DNA from 3 places in the Gottfriedia sp. S16(2024) genome. Region 2 is predicted to be linked to each of the others. Evidence: a T-box and tRNA genes for the amino acid it is inferred to sense, from the RefSeq annotation. Region 2 holds a T-box; the other regions hold tRNA genes.

Region 1 (4,715 bases), 1.7 Mb from region 2:
ACTCATTATTGATTACTTTGAAAGAACAGCATTAATTTCATTAAGTACAATCTCATCTTGCTCTTTTTGTAAACAACTTTCAATAAATGGTGTACTGGTCTTTCCTTCAATCTCAAAAATAGCCCAGATAGCTGTACCTCTTATTACTGGTCTAGCATCTTTTTTTGCTAATTGCTTTAAATCCTCTAATGCAGATTCATCTTTAAAATGTGCTAAAGCAATAATAGCATTTCGCTGAATAGGATTCTTTCCTCTCCATGACCCAGAAATTTGACCAAACTGACTTTTAAACTCTCTATTACTTACCTTTAATACTGAGCGTAATAAAGGTTTTACAGTTTCCGGATCAGGTTCCATTTCAGTATGATGCGTAAAATTAACCCCTTTATTTTTAGGACATATTGTCTGACATGTATCGCAACCATATATTCGATTTCCTAACTCTTTTCGAAACTCAACAGGAATCATTTCTTTTGATTGGGTTAAAAATGCAATACAATTTTTAGCATTTAATTGACCTGGAGAAACAATAGCGCTTGTCGGACAAACATCAAGGCATTTTGTACACTCTCCACACTGTTCCTCAATAGGCGAATCTGGTTCAAAAGGTAATGAGGTAATCATTTCCCCTAAATAGACATAGGAACCGAATTCTGGGGTAATGATTGAACAATTTTTAGCACTCCAACCTATACCTGCTCGCTCAGCTACAGCTCGATCTACTAGCTCTCCAGTATCGACCATCGACTGAACCTTTGCATTTGGATAATGTAATAAAATAAATGACTCAAGCTGAAGTAATTTCTTTTTTACAACTACATGGTAATCTTCCCCCCATGAAGCCCTACAAAAGATACCTCTTGTAGATCCTTTTTTACTTTTAGGAGGATTTTTCATTTTAGATGGATAAGCTAGAGCAATTGCAATTATTGAATTAGATTCTGTCATAATTTTTCTTGCATCTACTCTTCGTTCAATATCCTTTGTCTCAAAACCCGATTGGTAATTTAATTCCTGCTGCTTATATAAACGATTTTTTAATGTTAAAAACGGATCAACAGTTGTAAATCCAATCTTATCTATTCCAATTTCTTTACTATATAAAATCAATTCTTTTTGAAATTCTTTTATATTCACAAGAATCACCTAACTGCCTGTTAATTTACAAATTATATTTTCTATTCTAGTCAGAAAATTATTTCTTTATTTAATTATGACACAAAATCCTTTAATAATAGACTTTTTAATATAAAAAAACGCAATGTATCGTTCTTCGAATGAATCAATACACTGCGTTGTTATCAAGTTATAAGTGCTTATCTACTAATACAAATGTAATATGTATTTAGTAGGTTTTTAATGAACTTGTAATTAAATTTATCATAAATATGTCATAAATTCAAGAATAAAATCATTTTTTGTCGAAAGTGTTCTAGCATGGTTAAGCTTAGAATATGGAAAGGTCGAGAATAGAAAATGTCTAAATTAGTAAGCTCAATAATCATCAGAACTTTATTAATTAGCTAATAGCAGAGTGTATTGAAAGATTTGTAGAAATTTGAATAAAGGTATAATTTATTTTCTCATAGAATTCTTCTTTATAGGTTAAATATAGGAGGAGAATAACTATGACAGATCCTTTGGTAAATGAAGAAAAAAATCCTTTGGTCGAAAGTTTCGAAGGTGTCTGTAGTTTGATTGAAGAAACAAACGACAGAATTGATTTTACACAAGATACCCTTAAGGAACTTGATCGATACAATAACGAGAAATTAAAAGATGCAAAACAATTTACTATTAAAGTAGCTGCTGCAAGCTTACTAATAGCAACAACAGGATTAGTCGTTACTTTAGCAAATAAAAGAAAACCAAAACAGTTTGATTGGCTTGCTGCAAAGCAAAAACGTAAATATGTAAAAATGTAATGAAGAGCATTTCTAAATGAAGAATAGCCCCTTAAAGAAAGGCAGTGACTATAATGGTCGTTGCCTTTCTTTATGATAATCGTATGAAGATAATTTTTTAATGCTCGATGAAGATAAAGAATATATAAACCCTATTCTATTCCTTACCTTTTACTATATAAACAAAAAAAAGGATTCTGCATCTCTGCAAAATCCTCTTCCCTGATTTCAATATAGCGGTGACAGGACTTGAACCTGCACATCCGTGAAGATACCTGATTTTGAGTCAGGCGTGTCTGCCATTCCACCACACCGCCAAAAAGTTATAAAATAATTATAATATAGGAAGGACTAATTGTCCAATCAAATCTGAAATTAAAAACCTCTTACTTTTGTAAGAGGTTTAATGATACCGAGGGCCGGACTCGAACCGGCACGGGGTCAACCCCCGCAGGATTTTAAGTCCTGTGTGTCTGCCATTCCACCACCCCGGCAGAAGTAAATTAAAAGGCGGTAACCGGATTTGAACCGATGATAAAGGTTTTGCAGACCTCTGCCTTACCACTTGGCTATACCGCCATATTTGGAGCGGAAGACGGGGTTCGAACCCGCGACCCCAACCTTGGCAAGGTTGTATTCTACCACTGAACTACTTCCGCATAATGGCTGGGCTACCTGGATTCGAACCAGGGCATGACGGAATCAAAATCCGTTGCCTTACCGCTTGGCTATAGCCCATTAATTAAGAACTTTATATACTATATTCAGTTTATTATAAATAATATTACTCACTTGAGTAATCCTTACAATAATTTAAATGGGGCGACCGATGGGAATCGAACCCACGAGTGTCGGAACCACAATCCGATGCGTTAACCACTTCGCCACGACCGCCATTATTGAATTATTTGGCAGGGGCAGTAGGAATCGAACCCACACCAAAGGTTTTGGAGACCTCTATTCTACCGTTAAACTATGCCCCTATAAAAATGGTGGAGGGGGACGGATTCGAACCGCCGAACCCACAGGGAGCGGATTTACAGTCCGCCGCGTTTAGCCACTTCGCTACCCCTCCGGTTAAAGAGTGCCGACTAGAGGACTTGAACCCCCAACCTACTGATTACAAGTCAGTTGCTCTACCAATTGAGCTAAGTCGGCTTAATAATAATTGCTTGCTATATATTTTATTTAAGATGGTGGCTCGGGACGGAATCGAACCGCCGACACGAGGATTTTCAGTCCTCTGCTCTACCGACTGAGCTACCGAGCCAACTTAAATGGCGGTCCCGACCGGGATCGAACCGGCGATCTCCTGCGTGACAGGCAGGCATGTTAACCGCTACACCACGGGACCATTTGGTTGCGGGGACAGGATTTGAACCTGCGACCTTCGGGTTATGAGCCCGACGAGCTACCAGACTGCTCCACCCCGCGATAATGTGGACTCTATTATTTATAGATCCATAAACTGTATTTCGTTAAGACCATCCCAATCTCAGGATGTTATTGCAAGTAGCAGCTCGATTGGTATGCTGAAGTAATTTCTTCGAAGCATATTCGCTCGTGCTCCACCCCGCGATAATAAGATATATATATTAATTTTAATAATTAAATGGTGGAGGATGACGGGCTCGAACCGCCGACCCCCTGCTTGTAAGGCAGGTGCTCTCCCAGCTGAGCTAATCCTCCAGGATAAAATGGTGACCCGTACGGGACTCGAACCCGTGTTACCGCCGTGAAAGGGCGGTGTCTTAACCGCTTGACCAACGGGCCAGTATAATAGTGCTGAAAACATGTGGCGGAGAGCAAGGGATTTGAACCCTTGAGACAGGGTTACCCGCCTACACGATTTCCAATCGTGCTCCTTCGGCCACTCGGACAGCTCTCCAAAATGGCTCCGCAGGTAGGGTTCGAACCTACGACCACTCGGTTAACAGCCGAGTGCTCTACCACTGAGCTACTGCGGAATAATCATAAACCAAGCGACGTTCTACTCTCACAGGGGGAAACCCCCAACTACCATCGACGCTGAAGAGCTTAACTGCCGTGTTCGGTATGGGAACGGGTGTGACCTCTTCGCTATCATCACTTGATTCAATTCCTTAAGGACAATAACTATTATATCAAATCTCACTCAAAAGTCAATGACTTTTTAAAAGTTTTTTATAATAACTTTTGCACCCTCAAAACTAGATAATGTCATTATCAAACTTGTTAGTTAAGTCCTCGACCGATTAGTATCAGTCAGCTCCACGTGTCACCACGCTTCCACCTCTGACCTATCAACCTGATCGTCTCTCAGGGGTCTTACTAGCTTAACGCTATGGGAAATCTCATCTTGAGGGGGGCTTCATGCTTAGATGCTTTCAGCACTTATCCCTTCCACACATAGCTACCCAGCCATGCTCTTGGCAGAACAACTGGTACACCAGCGGTGTGTCCATCCCGGTCCTCTCGTACTAAGGACAGCTCCTCTCAAATTTCCTGCGCCCACGACGGATAGGGACCGAACTGTCTCACGACGTTCTGAACCCAGCTCGCGTACCGCTTTAATGGGCGAACAGCCCAACCCTTGGGACCGACTACAGCCCCAGGATGCGATGAGCCGACATCGAGGTGCCAAACCTCCCCGTCGATGTGGACTCTTGGGGGAGATAAGCCTGTTATCCCCGGGGTAGCTTTTATCCGTTGAGCGATGGCCCTTCCATGCGGAACCACCGGATCACTAAGCCCGACTTTCGTCCCTGCTCGACTTGTAGGTCTCGCAGTCAAGCTCCCTTATGCCTTTACACTCTTCGAATGATTTCCAAC
Region 2 (4,715 bases):
ATGATTGTAATAAAAATTGCACTGATCGCAAACCATTTCGCTGAAAGAACAGAAATTCCGTAAAATAATAATGTAGGTACTGTACCACTTAGCATCCAAGAACCAATTAATAAACCAATCATCATTAAGATTAATGTTGGTGACAATCCATTTTGAATACCTTTTTTCATACCATTTTCAATCTGTTCCCATTTAAATCCCTTAAATAGTCCAAATACAGCTAAACAAACAACACATAGAAGAAGTGGAATTTGTGGATCTGATTTTAATATAACTAGACAACTAGACATAATAACTGCGAATAGTACGATTAACGTACCTAATTCTATATTTTTCATTTATATACTCTCCCTTATTTATACATCCATATATACGTGTTCACGAAACTTTACAAACCCAAGTTTCTCATAAAAGCTACTTGCATTTTTATTATCGATCCAATAATCTAACTCAATTCTAGAAAGATTATTCTCACGTGCAAATGAAGCAATTTTATGAATTAAGAATGAACCGTATCCCTTATTTCTTTTTTCTTCATTAATACTGATCTGATGAACATACCCTAACCGAAAAGCCTTTTTAATAGGTCCTTCAGCAATATTTTTTATTTCAATCCAAGCATAACCGACTAATTCTTCGACATCTTTTACGACGAAAAAATGATGTTCTGGTTTATCAACTACACTCTTGAAAAACTCAGTTATTTCAGCCGGATTATGAACTTTAAAAAACTCTGGAAATAAATCAGCATGTAGGTTTTGAACACCTTCATTAAGTTTTGCCAATATTCGGTAATCTTTCGTTGCAAATATCTCCATGATTTTCACCCTTTCAAAAAAAACCAATAAAAAATCGAGGCGCCCCTATAAAATATAGGGACGACCTCGATCGCGTTACCACCCTAGTTATAAGAAATAAATACTTATAAAAGAAAAATTCCTTATCACTCGAATCTGTAACGTAGACTTACGTTCTTCCCTTCATTAGATAAACTAACTACGAAAAGAAAACTCCCGAAATGTAATTCATTTGATTGTGTAGACGAGTTTTCACCAACCACTCGCTCTCTGAACTACTACCAATCAAACTACTGCTTTTTCGTTCACTGTTTGTTCGATATTATAATGTAACCAAGTGGTATTTCTTCTTACCACGACGGATAATAATAAATTGCTCTTCAATTGCATCTTGTTTAGTTAACACTGTTGCAACGTCCTGTATACGGTCTCCATTTACATAAACCGCACCATTTTGTACATCTTCACGAGCTTGACGTTTTGATGGAGAAATTTTTGCTTCAACTAGTAAGTCTACTAATCCTTTTTCTGCTTCACTTAAATTAAATGAAGGTACATCTTTAAAACCTTGTTTAATCTCAGCAGCAGTTAATTCTTTTACAGATCCACTAAATAGTGCTTCTGTAATTTTAATTGCTTGATCAAGCGCTTCTTCACCGTGAACTAGTTTTGTTACTTCAGCAGCTAATGCTTTTTGAGCAACACGTTGTTCAGGAGCTTCATTAAATTGTTTCTCAAGCTCTAAAATTTCCTCTTTTGATAGGAAAGTAAAGTATTTCAAGTATTTAACTACATCACGGTCATCTGTATTAATCCAGAATTGGTAGAATTCGTATGGAGTTGTTTTTTCTGGATCTAACCAAACTGCTCCGCCTTCTGTTTTACCAAATTTAGAACCATCAGCTTTTGTTACTAAAGGTACTGTAAGTCCGAAAGCTTTTGAATCTTCTTCTGTCTTACGGATTAATTCCATACCGGCTGTAATATTACCCCATTGGTCACTACCACCAATTTGTAATTTACAGTTATGGTCTTGGTATAATTTTAAGAAATCATATGATTGTAAAATCATATAACTAAATTCAGTAAATGAAATACCTGCTTCTAATCGAGATGCAACTGAATCTTTAGCAAGCATGTAGTTTAATCCGAAGTTTTTACCGATGTCACGTAAGAATGTAATAACATCTAATTCGCCTGTCCAATCAAAGTTATTAACTACTTTAGCAGCATTTTCACCTTCGAAGTTTAAAAATGGTAATAATTGTGTACGAATTCGTTCACTGAACATTTTTACTGTTTCTGTAGTATTTAACGTACGTTCTGCCTTCTTACCACTTGGATCACCGATCATTCCAGTTGCTCCACCTACTAAACCAATTGGTTTATGTCCTGCAACTTGAAATCTCTTTAACATTAACACTGGTAATAAGTGACCAATGTGTAAGCTATCACCAGTTGGGTCAAAACCACAATATAATGAAACAGATTCTTCGCTTAATAATTTTTGTAGACCTTCTTCATCTGTCATTTGATTAATTAATCCACGAAATTCTAAATCTTGTAAGATGTTTTCCATTTTTAGCCCACCCCTTTTATGTTCTATACGTTGTTTAAACAAAATAAAAAGTCCCTACTGATAAACAGTAGGGACGAATAATTATAATCGCGGTACCACCCTAGTTGTAGCTAATAAAACAGCTACCTCTCATACAATTAACGGTTGTTAACCGTTCTAATCCTAATTTGCATTAAACAAATTTCGAAAAAGAATGCTCCAGGGTGTAATTCATGTCAATGTCTGTGCTAATTCTCACCAACCATTAGCTCTCTGATCCAATACCATTCACACTACTAAGCCTTTCAACGCTCACTATTAAAATGTTATGAAACATTTATATCACAAATAAAACGTTTAAGTCAAATAGATAATTAAATTTTTATTAATTTTATTTAAATTGTCATTCAATATTTGAATAAAAATGCTTTCTATCAAATAATATGGTTAAATATTAATACTAACATCTTTAAAAATACATATTTTGGAAATAAAGTGTTTTTTCTTGAAGAATAAAGGAATATGGATTGCTTTAATTATTGTAGTCGTTCTAATCTTTATGGGTGTCGGAAGCTATAATAGCTTTGTGACTCAGGAAGAAAATGTAACAAATAAAATGTCACAAGTTGATAACCAACTAAAACGTCATTCAGATTTAATACCAAACTTAGTAAATACAGTAAAAGGATATGCTACACAAGAGAAAGATGTGATTGCTTCAGTAACAGATGCACGCGCAAAATTAGCTGGTGCTCAAACGACTGCTGATAAAAGTAAAGCTGATGCAGAATTGTCTGGAGCATTAAGTCGTCTATTAGTACTTTTAGAAAACTATCCTGATTTAAAATCAAATCTTAATTTCCAAGCATTAATGGATAGCCTAGAAGGAACTGAAAATCGACTAGCTATTGCTCGTAAAGATTACAATGATGCAGTAACTGTTTACAACCAAAAAATCAAAAAATTCCCTGGTGTACTAGTAGCTGGACCTTTTGGATTCGAGAAGAAGGATTACTTTGAGGTATCTGAAAAAGATAAAGCCACACCTGAGGTTGACTTTAGTGGCGCAGGTAATAAATGAGAAAATTTCTCTCATCAATATTCCTAATAGGATTTCTTTTTTCATTTGCTACAGGAGCAAATGCTGAAATTAAAGTACCTTCTCAAGTAGGAGACATTTATGTACAAGATTATGCAAATGTTCTTAACAGAGAAGATACGCAAACTCTAATTCAATTAGGGAAAAATTGGAAGACACTACCTCTGCTCAACTTGCGGTATTAACAATCCCAAGTCTCGAAGGAAATGATATTAAAGAATATGCTAATACAGCATTTCGAAAATATGGTTTAGGTAATAAAGAGAAAAATAATGGTGTTCTTTTGTTATATGCTAAAAAAGACAGACAAATAAGAATCGAAGTAGGATATGGTTTAGAAGGAGTTGTAACAGATATTAGATCTGGTAAAATTCTAGACCAGAGTGCTATACCCTATTTGAAAAAAGGTGAAGAATCCCTTGCATTAACAAACACATATAAATCACTATATAATGTTATTTTAAATGGATCTGAACAAACTGGTCATTCTAAAACAAGTCATTTATGGGACACTTTAAAAGTATTCATCATCATTGATATGATGTTCTTTAATGGTGTACTTACTTATTTCATTTTGAATTTATTACCTGCATTATTAAACTCTTCGGGCGGCGGTGGGCCAAGAGGCGGTGGTGGCTCCGATCGTAAATTTTAAAACAACAAAAAACCATTGGATATTTTTCCAATGGTTTTCTTTTTTATTAATCTTCCATCGTTGATAAATCACCAGTTGGAAGGTCTAACTCCCATGCTTTTAATACTCTTCGCATAATTTTTCCGCTTCGAGTTTTTGGTAATTTATCACGGAATTCGATTTGTCTAGGTGCTGCATGAGCTGCTAGTCCTAGTTTTACAAAGTTACGGATTTCTTCCTTCAATTCATCTGAAGCAACATACCCATCTCTTAGCGCAACAAACGCTTTAATAATCTCACCTCTTACAGGATCTGGTATTCCAATTACACCAGCTTCTGCAATCGCAGGATGCTCGACAAGTTTACTCTCTACTTCAAATGGACCTACTCTCTCGCCTGAAGTCATAATTACATCATCTACTCGACCTTGGAACCAGAAATATCCATCCTCATCCATATATGCTGAATCACCTGAAACATACCACTCATCATTTAAGAAATATGATTGGAATTTTGCTTCATTATTCCAAATTGTGTTCATCATCGATGGCCAACCCTTTTTAATCGCTAGATTTCCCATCGTATATGGAGCAACTTCATTTCCGTTATTATCAACAATAGCTGCCT
Region 3 (4,715 bases), 820 kb from region 2:
CATGTATTCAGTGGCTTTTGCAATGTTCTCAACAATATCATTTCGGTCATTAATCCCACTACCTGTCGTCCTAGAGAAGAAACGTCCACGTCCGAGCTGTTCTAGTGCTCTTCTTAACTCTGGTTGGAAGATAATAATAACCGCCAAGAATCCCCATGTTAATGCTTGATCCATTAAAAATTGTAAAGTATGCAAGCCGAATAGGCTGCTTAATACTTTTACGACAATAATGATTGTTACACCTTTTAAGAGTTGGACTGCCTTTGTCCCTTGAATAATGATAATTAATCTATAAATAACAAACCAAACTATTAGTATGTCTAATCCATTCTGTAAGTACTGTAAAAAATTTATATGTAAAGAAGGCATCTTTTACCCTCCAAATTCTATAGAATAAAACTGTATCTTGAGTATTATACCATATTTTTGCAATACACAAAATTTGTGAGTTATGAATTATATTAACAATACTTTAACGACTATTTTAGTTATGTTAAACAAAATTACAGAATTATATATATTAGTTGTCTAAATTCGTAGAAGAATAGACAACAATTAATTCTTTTTTGAAAGACAGTTCTTCAGAGTGTTGAAATATAAAATGGTCAATATGGAAAACGGACATTAATTGAACATTTATTAATGATGAAATTATCATTTTTTGGATGGTCTATTAATGATTTTAAATTTTAATATGTTTGAGCAATTTTATGATTCCAATAACACTAGTAAGTTTTTTTAGAAGTTAAAAATATTATGAGCTAATTTTTAGAAAAGCAAATTCAATTGATTAGCTTATTAATTAATGTTCGATATTAATTGACCTCCTAACTGATTAATAAACAACTGTTTGGAAACTCTAAGTAAAGGCAATTTGAATAGGTTTTATTGCACACTTTTTTTGATGAATATGTTGATTGGAACGAAAGGGGTGCTCGACTCCTATGGGATATGCGGGAAGGCTGAGACCCCGCAGGCTCGCCGAGGAGGCTAAAGAATCTCGCCCCATGGAAAGCGAGCATCCTGTAGTGGAAATCAACGTCACTCTACTCCTTCTACGAAAATTTGGTAATTTAATTGACAAGGTTGTTTTTCTACAACGTAAAAAAGCTAGCGAATGCTAGCTTTTTATTTTTGAAATAATTATAGTAACTTTTCACCTAATAATGAGCCTATTAATGCAACGGCTACGATTGCTGTTCGATTTCTTTCGTCTAATATAGGATTAACTTCTACGAATTCAATTGATGTAATAATATCAGCATCTGATAACATTTCCATCGCTAAGTGACCTTCTCTATAAGTGATTCCTCCAGGAACAGGTGTACCAACACCAGGAACGTGAATTGGATCTAGGCCATCAAGATCTAATGATAAGTGTACTCCGTCACACCCTTTCAAGTGGTCAATGCTTTCTTCCATTACTTTTGTCATTCCTAATTTATCAATTTCATGCATTGTATAAACTTTAATTCCTAATTCTTTAATAATTGCTCTTTCGCCTTCATCAAGATCACGTGCACCAATAATGATTACGTTCTCTGGTTTTACTTTAGGGAAGTAACCACCTATTTTCGTTAATAAGTCGTGACCGTGACCTAATGAAACAGCTAAAGACATACCATGAATATTACCAGAAGGAGATGTTTCAGCAGTATTTAAATCTCCATGTGCATCAAACCAAATTAATCCAAGATTATTATAATGTTTTGATACACCTGCTAATGTACCGATTGCAATACTATGATCACCGCCAAGTACTAGTGGCATTCTGTTTCTTTTAATAACTTCATCAACTTCAGCAGCAAGCTTTTCACATGTTTCTTTTACAGATTTTAAGTTCTTTAAATTATGTTCTGAATTATCTTCTTTAACTGGTGTACGTTCTACTAAAATATCGCCTAAGTCTTCTACTTGATAAGACATTCTTTCAATACGTTCGTGCAACTGTGCATATCTAATTGCACTTGGCCCCATATCTACCCCACGTCTAGTTTGTCCTAAATCTAATGGTACTCCAATAATTGAAATATCTTTTAACATTTTTATTTCCCCCATCGACTGATTTCATAAAAGAAAACGCTTACTTGTTTTTGAAAAAATATAATTTTTTGACTGTTAAAGTTATTAATTATATTAATAGTTTAAATCTTTTAAAACAAATGGGTCAACTCGACATTTTTTTGTATACATATGCATTTTGAGCTTATTAATTGCTATACCATATGATTATATACAACAAAAAACCTTAGTCAAATGACTAAGGTTTAACTTTATGTATATTGGTGGAGCCTAGCGGGATCGAACCGCTGACCTCCTGCGTGCAAGGCAGGCGCTCTCCCAGCTGAGCTAAGGCCCCACTATATAAAAATATATGCGAATGGAGCGGAAGACGGGGCTCGAACCCGCGACCCCAACCTTGGCAAGGTTGTATTCTACCACTGAACTACTTCCGCACATAAAAAAAAAGAGTGAGCCATGAAGGATTCGAACCTTCGACCCTCTGATTAAAAGTCAGATGCTCTACCTACTGAGCTAATGGCTCGTAATAAATTACGATTAAATAAAAAAATGGCTGGGCTACCTGGATTCGAACCAGGGCATGACGGAATCAAAATCCGTTGCCTTACCGCTTGGCTATAGCCCAACAATAAATGGTGGAGGGGGACGGATTCGAACCGCCGAACCCACAGGGAGCGGATTTACAGTCCGCCGCGTTTAGCCACTTCGCTACCCCTCCGGTATTTATTAAATTAAATGGTGGAGGATGACGGGCTCGAACCGCCGACCCCCTGCTTGTAAGGCAGGTGCTCTCCCAGCTGAGCTAATCCTCCGTAATATAAATGGTGACCCGTACGGGACTCGAACCCGTGTTACCGCCGTGAAAGGGCGGTGTCTTAACCGCTTGACCAACGGGCCAGTACAACTTTTCCTAAGCTTCCAACCGGGCTCGAACCGGTGACCTCTTCCTTACCATGGAAGTACTCTGCCTGCTGAGCTATGGAAGCATTAAGTTAAAAATGGCTCCGCAGGTAGGGTTCGAACCTACGACCACTCGGTTAACAGCCGAGTGCTCTACCACTGAGCTACTGCGGAATAAACTTAAAACCAAGCGACGTTCTACTCTCACAGGGGGAAACCCCCAACTACCATCGACGCTGAAGAGCTTAACTGCCGTGTTCGGTATGGGAACGGGTGTGACCTCTTCGCTATCATCACTTGATTCATTTTATTTAGGACATTAATTATTATATCAAATTTCATTTAAAAGTCAACAACTTTATGAAATTTTTTATAATAATTTTTGTACCTTCAAAACTAGATAATGTCATTATCAAACTTGTTAGTTAAGTCCTCGACCGATTAGTATCAGTCAGCTCCACGTGTCACCACGCTTCCACCTCTGACCTATCAACCTGATCGTCTCTCAGGGGTCTTACTAGCTTAACGCTATGGGAAATCTCATCTTGAGGGGGGCTTCATGCTTAGATGCTTTCAGCACTTATCCCTTCCACACATAGCTACCCAGCCATGCTCTTGGCAGAACAACTGGTACACCAGCGGTGTGTCCATCCCGGTCCTCTCGTACTAAGGACAGCTCCTCTCAAATTTCCTGCGCCCACGACGGATAGGGACCGAACTGTCTCACGACGTTCTGAACCCAGCTCGCGTACCGCTTTAATGGGCGAACAGCCCAACCCTTGGGACCGACTACAGCCCCAGGATGCGATGAGCCGACATCGAGGTGCCAAACCTCCCCGTCGATGTGGACTCTTGGGGGAGATAAGCCTGTTATCCCCGGGGTAGCTTTTATCCGTTGAGCGATGGCCCTTCCATGCGGAACCACCGGATCACTAAGCCCGACTTTCGTCCCTGCTCGACTTGTAGGTCTCGCAGTCAAGCTCCCTTATGCCTTTACACTCTTCGAATGATTTCCAACCATTCTGAGGGAACCTTTGGGCGCCTCCGTTACTCTTTAGGAGGCGACCGCCCCAGTCAAACTGCCCACCTGACACTGTCTCCGAGCCGGATAACGGCTCTAGGTTAGAATTTCAATACAGCCAGGGTAGTATCCCACCGACGCCTCCACCGAAGCTAGCGCTCCGGCTTCTCAGGCTCCTACCTATCCTGTACAAGCTGTACCAAAATTCAATATCAAGCTGCAGTAAAGCTCCACGGGGTCTTTCCGTCCTGTCGCGGGTAACCTGCATCTTCACAGGTACTATAATTTCACCGAGTCTATGGTTGAGACAGTGCCCAAATCGTTACGCCTTTCGTGCGGGTCGGAACTTACCCGACAAGGAATTTCGCTACCTTAGGACCGTTATAGTTACGGCCGCCGTTTACTGGGGCTTCAATTCAGAGCTTCTCCCGTAAGGGATAACCCCTCCTCTTAACCTTCCAGCACCGGGCAGGCGTCAGCCCCTATACTTCGCCTTGCGGCTTCGCAGAGACCTGTGTTTTTGCTAAACAGTCGCTTGGGCCTTTTCACTGCGGCTCTCCCGGGCATACACCCAAAAGAGCACCCCTTCTCCCGAAGTTACGGGGTCATTTTGCCGAGTTCCTTAACCATAGTTCTCTCGCTCACCTTAGGATTCTCTCCTCGCCTACCTGTGTCGGTTTGCGGTACAGGCACCTATTTCCTCGCTAGAAGCTTTTCTTGGCAGCGTAGAATCAGGAACTTCGGTACTATATTTCCCTCGCCATCACAACTC

Evidence for each region. The T-box of region 2 lies ahead of tyrS (tyrosine--tRNA ligase). A T-box ahead of a tRNA ligase gene usually reads a tRNA of that ligase, here a tRNA-Tyr.
Region 1: it has a tRNA-Tyr gene. The T-box ahead of tyrS (tyrosine--tRNA ligase) is inferred to sense a tRNA for this amino acid. The anticodon was not compared.
Region 3: it has a tRNA-Tyr gene. The T-box ahead of tyrS (tyrosine--tRNA ligase) is inferred to sense a tRNA for this amino acid. The anticodon was not compared.

What each region holds. Positions count from the first base shown of each region.
Region 1 is NZ_JBFLUO010000001.1:1,911,485-1,916,199, reverse strand. It holds gene queG (tRNA epoxyqueuosine(34) reductase QueG) at 13-1,137, opposite strand; gene AB1282_RS09085 (hypothetical protein) at 1,629-1,925, shown strand; tRNA gene AB1282_RS09080 (tRNA-Leu) at 2,139-2,221, opposite strand; tRNA gene AB1282_RS09075 (tRNA-Leu) at 2,315-2,398, opposite strand; tRNA gene AB1282_RS09070 (tRNA-Cys) at 2,413-2,483, opposite strand; tRNA gene AB1282_RS09065 (tRNA-Gly) at 2,489-2,563, opposite strand; tRNA gene AB1282_RS09060 (tRNA-Gln) at 2,568-2,642, opposite strand; tRNA gene AB1282_RS09055 (tRNA-His) at 2,723-2,798, opposite strand; tRNA gene AB1282_RS09050 (tRNA-Trp) at 2,814-2,887, opposite strand; tRNA gene AB1282_RS09045 (tRNA-Tyr) at 2,895-2,979, opposite strand; tRNA gene AB1282_RS09040 (tRNA-Thr) at 2,990-3,062, opposite strand; tRNA gene AB1282_RS09035 (tRNA-Phe) at 3,099-3,174, opposite strand; tRNA gene AB1282_RS09030 (tRNA-Asp) at 3,183-3,258, opposite strand; tRNA gene AB1282_RS09025 (tRNA-Met) at 3,262-3,338, opposite strand; tRNA gene AB1282_RS09020 (tRNA-Val) at 3,518-3,593, opposite strand; tRNA gene AB1282_RS09015 (tRNA-Glu) at 3,603-3,677, opposite strand; tRNA gene AB1282_RS09010 (tRNA-Ser) at 3,701-3,792, opposite strand; tRNA gene AB1282_RS09005 (tRNA-Asn) at 3,797-3,871, opposite strand; rRNA gene rrf (5S ribosomal RNA) at 3,882-3,997, opposite strand; rRNA gene AB1282_RS08995 (23S ribosomal RNA) at 4,119-4,715, opposite strand, start outside.
Region 2 is NZ_JBFLUO010000001.1:241,032-245,746, forward strand. It holds gene nhaC (Na+/H+ antiporter NhaC) at 1-338, opposite strand, end outside; gene AB1282_RS01330 (GNAT family N-acetyltransferase) at 357-818, opposite strand; T-box leader at 872-1,115, opposite strand; gene tyrS (tyrosine--tRNA ligase) at 1,120-2,376, opposite strand; T-box leader at 2,443-2,673, opposite strand; gene AB1282_RS01340 (LemA family protein) at 2,861-3,436, shown strand; gene AB1282_RS01345 (TPM domain-containing protein) at 3,603-4,109, shown strand; gene acsA (acetate--CoA ligase) at 4,156-4,715, opposite strand, start outside.
Region 3 is NZ_JBFLUO010000001.1:1,062,974-1,067,688, forward strand. It holds gene cdaA (diadenylate cyclase CdaA) at 1-369, opposite strand, end outside; gene rocF (arginase) at 1,144-2,043, opposite strand; tRNA gene AB1282_RS04955 (tRNA-Ala) at 2,284-2,359, opposite strand; tRNA gene AB1282_RS04960 (tRNA-Gly) at 2,382-2,456, opposite strand; tRNA gene AB1282_RS04965 (tRNA-Lys) at 2,473-2,545, opposite strand; tRNA gene AB1282_RS04970 (tRNA-Gln) at 2,573-2,647, opposite strand; tRNA gene AB1282_RS04975 (tRNA-Tyr) at 2,656-2,740, opposite strand; tRNA gene AB1282_RS04980 (tRNA-Val) at 2,759-2,834, opposite strand; tRNA gene AB1282_RS04985 (tRNA-Glu) at 2,845-2,919, opposite strand; tRNA gene AB1282_RS04990 (tRNA-Thr) at 2,936-3,008, opposite strand; tRNA gene AB1282_RS04995 (tRNA-Asn) at 3,022-3,096, opposite strand; rRNA gene rrf (5S ribosomal RNA) at 3,108-3,223, opposite strand; rRNA gene AB1282_RS05005 (23S ribosomal RNA) at 3,344-4,715, opposite strand, start outside.